Regions from separate parts of the Paenibacillus segetis genome, predicted to be linked through region 1. Evidence: predicted binding sites of a transcription regulator. Region 1 holds the regulator's gene; the other holds the start of a gene.
The links. Region 1 encodes Rex, which represses fermentation and respiration genes when NADH is low (regulators of the CRP and FNR family bind a similar motif). Its sites were predicted from a motif close to TTGTGAAATATTTCACAA; they were not measured.
Positions count from the first base shown of each region.

Region 1 (4,403 bases):
ATTGTTCACCGATATTCAAGCCGGGCATCAATTACTGCCGAGTTACGAGCGACTTGTTATCGATGAGGCTCATCACTTGGAAGATGTTGCAGGTAAACATTTAGGGCTTCAATTAAAGTATTTTACTGTTGTGCATACCTTGACTCGCCTGTATAAAGATAGCAAGACAGGGCAGTTACCCAATCTTAGAGGTCTACTCCAGAGTGCGAAGAACGAAAAAGCTTCAGGATGGTGTTCTTTGATCGATAGCATGTATCACTCTCTAATCGAGGTGAAGGAGAATTGGGATAAATTGAGTGAGATGCTCTTCACTCTCATGCCTGACCGTAGTGATGCGGCTCCAGGAGATCCTGGTCAATTCGTTCTTCGATTGCTTCCAAACAAGAAGCCTAAGGAATGGGATGTTGCTGCTGATTTGGAGAACCAGATTTATGTTGCTTTGGGCGATGTTATTCGCAAAGGGGAACGTATACTGAGTGAAATCAAAGATGAATCTGATGATTTTGGCGCCGAAGGTTTAATGACGGACATTAGCGGTTTATTGAAAGATGCCGCGAATGAACGTGAAGGACTACGTTTCTTCATCAAACTGGATGACGACGAGACAGTGTATTGGATTGAGGGCAACGGTAGTTACCGTAGTCGGTCCTTACAAATCTTTGCCGTTCCGATCGATGTGAGTGCACAATTAAAGTCATATTTCTTTGATAAAAAGAAGAGTGTTGTGATGACCTCGGCCACTTTGTCGGTCGATAAATCTTTCCAATATATGATTGAACAACTTGGACTTGAGGAGGCTGCCTCCGAGGATCGACTGTTTACATCGATGCTTCCGTCCCCTTTTAATTATCGGGACCAAGCATTACTAGTCATCCCAAGGGATTTTCCAAGTGTTAAGGGAAGCGTAGGTGACGATCATTTTGTCAGTACGCTTGTACAGTCTCTTGCCGACACAGCAATCGTTACTCGGGGGCGTATGCTGGTATTATTCACATCTTACCGAATGCTACGGCAGGTCTATGATCCCCTTAAAGAGCTTTTATCTTCTGAGGGCATCACAGTTATAGGTCAAGGTATGGATAGTGGCAATCGTAGTAAACTGACCCGTAGATTTCAGGGGCAGAGTGCCTCCGTACTGCTCGGAACGAGCAGTTTCTGGGAAGGGGTGGATATTCCAGGCGAAGCTTTAACAAGCTTGGCAATCGTCCGTTTGCCTTTCCAACCTCCCAACCATCCATTGATTGAAGCGAAGAGTGAACGGCTTCAGAGGGAGAAGAAGAACCCGTTCATGAAATTGTCTGTGCCTCAGGCGGTAATCCGCTTTAAGCAAGGCTTTGGACGATTGGTCCGTTCTTCGCAAGACCGAGGAATTGTGGTTGTTTATGATACGCGCATCTTGGAATCCTACTACGGAAAATACTTTTTATATTCATTACCCGGACCGAAGATGGAGCATATGCCACTTGGACAGATGGTTCCTCGTATTTCGGAATGGCTGATTGCTGAAGAACAAGAGGGTTCTTCATTAGCGGATTAGGAGGAAAAAGGCATGAAATCAGAAAAAATCTCAGATGCGGTAGTACGAAGACTACCCGTATATTTACGTTTTCTCAATCAATTAAGTCAGCGGGAAGTACCGACGGTTTCTTCACAGGAGCTTGGTCAGAAACTGGCTTTAAACCCTGCTCAAATTCGTAAGGATCTTGCCTATTTTGGAGATTTTGGTCGAAAAGGGATTGGTTATGATGTATCTTATCTAATCGAGAAAATACGTCAAATTTTGAATTTAGACCAGCCAATAAACGTAGCTTTGGTCGGAGCAGGTAACTTAGGGCAAGCGTTATCCAATTACAATGCATATTTGAAAGATAACATGAAAATTGTTAGTATTTTTGATGCATTCCCATCGAAAATAGGTACCCAAATTAATAATATTACCGTACAGCCGATTGAGGAATTAAAGGAGACGGTAAAGGCAAATAACATTCGCATCGGAATTATAACGGTTCCAGACACGGAAGCTCAGCGTGTAGCGGATGTGCTGGTTGAAGCTGGAATTGAGGCGATTTTGAATTTCGCTCCGACTATCCTTAAGGTTCCACCAGAAATTCGAATTCATGGTGCAGATTTTACAACCGATCTACTCAGCTTGGCTTACTATCTAGAAGGAAAGGAACATTTATCTGATGAGTCATAAATTATTGATCAAGGACGGGACATTTGCGGTCATGAATGATGCTTGCCCTGTGCTTCATGGTTATATGTTGATAGAAGACGATTTGATTACCTATATCGGTGAAAAATTGCCTGAGGGAACTGAAGGCGCAGAGATCTTTGATGGGAAGGGGCTTTTATTTCTTCCAGGTTTGGTTAACACGCACGGTCATGCGGCGATGTCGTTACTTCGTGGGTATGGGGATGATTTAGCCCTTCAAGTGTGGCTTCAAGATAAAATGTGGCCAATGGAAGCCAAATTTACCGGTAGTGATGTCTATTGGGGAACCTCTTTGTCCGTGCTAGAAATGCTCAAAGGTGGAACAACGACCTTTCTAGATATGTACGACCAAATGGACCAAGTAGCTAAAGTAGTGGAAGAGTCAGGTATTCGTGCCGTTCTGATGCGCGGAGCAATTGGGCTGTGCCCAGAGGATGTGCAACGTCAAAAGCTAGCAGAAGCTGTGAGTTTTGCGAAAGACTGGCACGGCAAAGCTGACGGACGAATCACAACTATGATCTCACCGCATTCGCCGTATACTTGTCCTCCTAATTTCTTCGAAAAGTTTGTACAGGCTTCTCATGACTTAAATTTGCCGATACATACTCATATGTCGGAGACTAAGGCTGAAGTTGAGCAGAACGTAATAGATTTTGGTGTACGTCCAGTTCAGCATTTGCTTAATATGGGGATGTTCTCACGCCCATCACTTGTTGCGCATGGCGTTCATTTGACGGATGAAGAAATTGAAATTTTAAGTGCTCACCAGGTAGGGGTATCTCATAATCCTGGTAGTAACCTGAAGCTTGCTAGCGGGATCGCTAGGGTACCTGAATTGCTCAAAGCAGGAGTTACTGTCTCACTAGGTACAGATGGTGCAGCCAGCAATAATAACCTCGACATGTTTGAGGAGATCCGTTTAGCCGCGTTGATTCATAAAGGGGTATCTGGTGATCCGACCGCGATTCCTGCTTTGGAAGCATTAAAGCTAGGTACAGAATATGGCGCTAAATCAGTTTTTCTTAACGATACGGGAAAATTGGTACAGGGAATGAAAGCTGATTTTATAGCTCTTAATACGGAGCAGGCTCATTTTCTACCAAGAACCGATTTCATTTCGCATGCAGTGTATTCAGCAGGGGCAAAAGATGTTGAGCACGTGTGGGTAAATGGACAGCAAGTCATTAAACATGGGGCAGCACTGACCATTGACGAAGAGAAAGTACGTTATGAAGCACAGGCAGCTTTTGAAGGGCTTTTGTCTCGTTAAGTGGATACTGAGGCTTCATAAGTCTGAAACGGGGAGAGGAAGAGAAGGGTGAAGAAGAGAACCAAATGGATACTGCTCTCTGTCCTGACCCTGCTGCTCGTGCTCTTTGGGCTTCATCGCTTCTACATTTTTATCCAGCAGGATTTATGGAATGGTGAGAAGGCTGCAGTTGTGCGAGCAGAGCAGGAAACCGGTATAAAAGATGTAGATAAAATATGGAAATCGGTTTGGGATGAAGTGTGCTGGGTCGTCAAGGGTAAAGACGAATCTGGACAGGATGTAATGGTCTGGCTGCAAGAAGGGAAAGAAGCACGCGTGTCACCAGTCTCTGAGGGAACTACAGAGGCTCAGATCACTAAGATAATTCATGAACGCTTCCCTACCATCGATATTGTTAGATTAGTTCCGGGTATTTACGACACTAAATTAGTGTGGCAACTTTTCTATAAAGAGAAGGCGCATCACTATTATCGTTTCTACGATTTTAATAGCGGAGAACCGCTATCGGAAGTGTTTACACTGCCGAATCGATAAATTATGCGGTTAACTTAATTAATCAACAAGCCACGCGTTCGAATCTCTTAGAGAACATCGATAACGCGTGGCTTATTTTGCGTGTAATGACATAGATTTCACAACTAGTTAAAACTTTTTCAATTAAAATTTAAATTATAGCCACAATTTCAATCGAAGTGGTATATACTTTGTGATATACTTTTACTTGTTAAATAGATATACAAATTAGTATAAATAGTAATGACGGTGTGATATATCAATTGTAAATATTCATTATTATAGATTCAATATTATATAAGGGGGACAATATAGTGAAACTTCGTACATGGCCGATCGTTCTAACAGTTGCTGCATCAGCGCTGCTATTGTTTGGTGGATGGTTTGCTTATCGCCAGTGGGCGG
Region 1 covers NZ_BMFT01000001.1:2,542,165-2,546,567, reverse strand. The annotation lists gene dinG (ATP-dependent DNA helicase DinG) at 1-1,537, shown strand, start outside; gene IEW05_RS11825 (redox-sensing transcriptional repressor Rex) at 1,550-2,197, shown strand; gene IEW05_RS11820 (amidohydrolase) at 2,187-3,485, shown strand; gene IEW05_RS11815 (cell wall elongation regulator TseB-like domain-containing protein) at 3,534-4,019, shown strand; gene IEW05_RS11810 (hypothetical protein) at 4,313-4,403, shown strand, end outside.

Region 2 (4,403 bases), on a different contig from region 1:
CTGCTTCATATTTCGCTAGTAGCTAGGCTATTTTTTTGATTACAACAAAAGTATTCACACTGTTTTGTGAGCCACCTGCTTGAGTTTGAAGTGTAACTGGGGCAGCCGAGCTATGATTTCGTAAAGTAATAAAATCACCGGCTGTTAGAGCAATTATGGATTGCCCATTGATTAGCTGAGTACCTATACCTGAACCGTATACGCTGCCTGGAACTAGAATATCATTTATAAATAATGCGAACTGGCTGGGCTCCACACACGACACTAAAAATACAACCTCATAACTACCCTGATTGGTAACTTCAATACGTGTGGTTCCAGGAACATGTGTAATTCCAGAAGTTAGAATGCCATTTGTATCAAAAATAACATCAACTTCTATCCCAACTATTCTAGCCTCTAAATTGTAAATATATCCGAACTGGGTTAACCCATAAACTAGACTCTCAGGGCCTGTGGGACCCGTCACCCCAATTGCACCTGTTACGCCTTGTTGCACCCGTCGGACCAGTTGATCCCGTCGGGCCTACTGCTCCTGTAGATCCCGCAGCATGTTCACAACCCGCATTGTAAATATCTATCACATCTACAACATCTATCGCACCGATTGATCCCACATTACCCGCTGTAGCTGCCGCCCCTGCACTACTCATAGAGCTTGTTGAACTCTTATTACCCGATGGGTCTGCTGCACTTTGCCCATTTATCACACTCGCTGTACCTACACTATTTGATGTACCTACACTATTTGCTGTACCGACAGCTTCTGCATTCCCTACGGAACCCGCTGTGCCCACGCTTCCCGAAGAAGCTACACTACCTGCTGTACCTACACTCCCCACCGTACCTACAACAGCAGCATAGCTAATAGGACCTAAATCCCCTTGAGGAACATTTACCTGTATGATTTGCTTTTTAACGACAATTTCTCGATAACAACTCTTTTTCCTAGAGGTGTAGGTTCTCTTCGAGCTTTTTTTTCTCTTCAGGGAGCAGTGACTCATTGACTTCCCCTTATAACGGCCCATTTTCCGATGAAGATGATGTGAGCTCAATGCAGACACCTCCAAGTAAGTTTGCTGTATACTACTCAATTCGTCTATTGAAGGCATGGTCATTTGTCATGTGAAAATAAATATTATTCTATAAAAAAACAAACTCAGCGGCTGAAACCGTTGAGCTTGTTGAAATAAAGAAGTTTAAACAAATCACTCACTCTTAATTGGCAAAGGTATAGCTATCATTCGTTTTGTTCAGCATTTGTTTGAAACCAGGTGAAGCATACAGCTTCTTGTCCTTAGTAATAAACAGAACTTCCGCATTGGGAATTTTCTCTACGAATTTCAACCCCTCTTCGATCCCTAGAAGGACCAGCCCTGTATCCATAGTATCCGCATCGGTCGAACGGTCTGTTACGATCGTTACACTACTAATATTATTATCAACTGGATAGCCCGTTTTTGGATTGATAATATGCGAGTAATGTTTACCATCTTCTTCGAAATAGCGTTCGTAAATACCTGCGGTCACCACCGTTTTGTCGTTTACGCGAATCGTACCAATCGGAATACCACGTTCCTGAGTGGGGTCCTGGATACCGATGTTCCATTCTTCACCGCTAGGCTTTTGGCCCATCGCAAAGACATTTCCACCCAAATCAATAATTGCGCTGTTAAACCCTTGATCCGCCAAATAATCATAAACAGCATCTGCCGCATAACCTTTTCCGTAGGAACCAAGGTCGATTTCCATACCCTTTTCCTCTAAATATATTTCATGAGTATCCTTGTTCATCTCAATCTTACGGTAGTCGCAAAGTTGTTGCATCGGAGCGACTTCTTCCTTGGAAAGAACATGAGCGCCTTCGTGACCAATATTCCACAGGGTGACGAGTCTGCCGATCGACGGATCAAGGAGACCGTTTGTTTTTTTGGCGTAATCTATCGCAATTGAGACAAGGTCAAACGTATCTGACGAAACCTGAACGGGACCTATCCCGCTATTTGCATTCACCTTGAAAATTTCACTGTCACTATTCGTACGGCTGATTTTGTTATCAATTTCTTTGAGGAGATCTTCGATTTCTGTTAAATTTTGCTTGGTCGCCCGAGAATCATAAATAGATACATTCACAATCGTATCAAAAATAAAAAAGGTTCCCTTCATTGGATCAACCGACTTATTCTGTGTCTGTTGCTCACTTGTATCTGGTTCTGCTACATTACCGGAATTGCCGCAGCCCCCGAGGAGAGTACTAATCATCAATATAGCCACCAGTAGGATTGCCGCTTTGTTTCTATTCATAAATGCGCCTCATTTCTCTCTATCATTTTCGCCATTGATTGTAGCAGAAAAGAAGCTACACTAAATGTGTAAAATTTCACGTTCTTAAGTGACAACCTATAATAAAACACTATAATTTTCTATTCCAATCCGGTATCATGTGTACAAATGATCTTATTTGGTGAAATCGAAGGAGTTGATATTGTTGATCCAACAACGAAATATTGCTATGGCTATCCTTTTTACTTTTATCACTTGTGGCATCTACGGTATTTATTGGATGTACAAAATATTTGATGAATCGAGAATTATTAGTCGCGATCCTGACGGTAGTGCAGGACTAGATTTGTTGTTAACGATTGTGACTTGCGGCTTGTATGGATTCTTTGCGATCTACAAAGCAAGTTCTCGCTTGTACGAAGCGGATGTAGCTCGTGGAAATACATATGCTAATGATGATTCTGTATTGCTCACCATTCTGTATGCTTTTGCTTCCATTATTTCTGTAGCGATTATCCAGTCAAAAATCAATAAGTTCTTGTATTAATTGATTATTGTATGTTGAATGCTATGAAACAATTGGACAGGAAACGACTCCTCCCGATGCTCATCTTTGGCGTAGTTGGTCTCTTAAGTATGGCTGCGAATGTCTTGTTTCAAAAAAGTATTTGCCTCTTCACAAATGTATTTGGCATTCCCAGTCCTGCTTGTGGGATGACCAGAGCCTATATGAGTCTACTGCAAGGAGATATTAGAGCAGCATGGATCTATCATCCATTATTCCTCATGCCCATATTAATATGTGTACTGGCATTGTGTAAGAAATTAAGTCAACCTATTATTATTCTGTTCACTATTTTGCTGTTAGTGGTGTGGATTTTGCGATTAATTTTTATACTTCCGCATAACATCGAACCGATGGTGTATAATTCTCATGCATTAATCCCGACCCTTCTATCTATTGTGAAACACTGGATTGGGTGGGTGTAATACCATAAAAAAGCACGGGATCCTCAAATTTGAGATTCCGTGCTTTTCAAAACTATTTTATAGTTCTATAAACACACTATTTAAAAAACCAAGAACATGACTGGAAGATTCGCCGTTTTTTACAGTAAATACAGAAAAAATAACGTAATTATGACGTGTTGTTACAGCCTCAATAACGGACTTTCCTAGCGAATTGGCGATCCCTTTGAATAGTCCCACATCATTAGTATCTGTAACTTTGTTTATTACATGTTCGCTATAATTCTCCATTGACGGGTTAGTTACCGCTAGTAGTATGACAACCAGTAGCAAAATGATGATCGTACCATTACGTGCTCCTGTACCATTCCTAGAAATATCGATCTCCCCCTAAAGTAATATACCTCATTATATCTTTAATTGGGATAAACTGTATATGTAAATGGACCCGTGGTAAATAGTGCGGTAGTTATATCGAACTTTACTATTACAAGTAATAAAAGAAAAACCCCCTACTTATTATCGTAGGAGGCTTCGTATAATGCCAACACATACCCATTTATTAGTCAGGAAAGCGTTCAACGTTGATATTGTGGAGTTTAGCAGGAAGATGCTGGTGAAGGGAATTGAACCCCCGGCCTACGCATTACGAGTGCGTTGCTCTACCCCTGAGCTACACCAGCATGGTACTCTTTTTTGTGAAACAAAAACTATTATACAACGCTCAGAGAATTTTGCAAGTATAAAAACACCTATAATTTCTCACGTACAGAACGTAGCTTTTGCTCGGAAGAGCTGACTTTATCACGACGATCATCTATCTTAATCGAGGTCGATACCCGCTGAGCATCGGACTGGAAAGGAGCTTCATGGATCGCCCGTATCGCGGCGAACACATTGTCGAGTGGACCTTCAATAATTGTACTCATCGATGTTAATTGATACTGTATACCTTCCTGTTTCTCCAATACTCGCTGAAGTTCAGCTACATAAGGACTAAGGCTAGTACTTCCCGTTCCGATTGGAATGACCGTAACCTCTGCAATTGCCATTGTATTACCTCCTCATTTTATTTCTCCTTCCTCTATTGTAACCACTCCGCAGTTGCAATAAAAGTTCACAATTTTTTTTGAACCCCGCGCGCCGCATCA
Region 2 covers NZ_BMFT01000005.1:105,974-110,376, reverse strand. The annotation lists gene IEW05_RS22935 (BclA C-terminal domain-containing protein) at 23-469, opposite strand; gene IEW05_RS22930 (hypothetical protein) at 447-1,055, opposite strand; gene IEW05_RS22925 (FAD:protein FMN transferase) at 1,219-2,304, opposite strand; gene IEW05_RS22920 (DUF4234 domain-containing protein) at 2,513-2,830, shown strand; gene IEW05_RS22915 (DUF2752 domain-containing protein) at 2,887-3,273, shown strand; gene IEW05_RS25665 (hypothetical protein) at 3,331-3,585, opposite strand; tRNA gene IEW05_RS22910 (tRNA-Thr) at 3,864-3,935, opposite strand; gene IEW05_RS22905 (MTH1187 family thiamine-binding protein) at 4,005-4,304, opposite strand.
Region 2: the regulator Rex is predicted to act here: its motif matches at 2,369-2,386, upstream of IEW05_RS22925 (FAD:protein FMN transferase).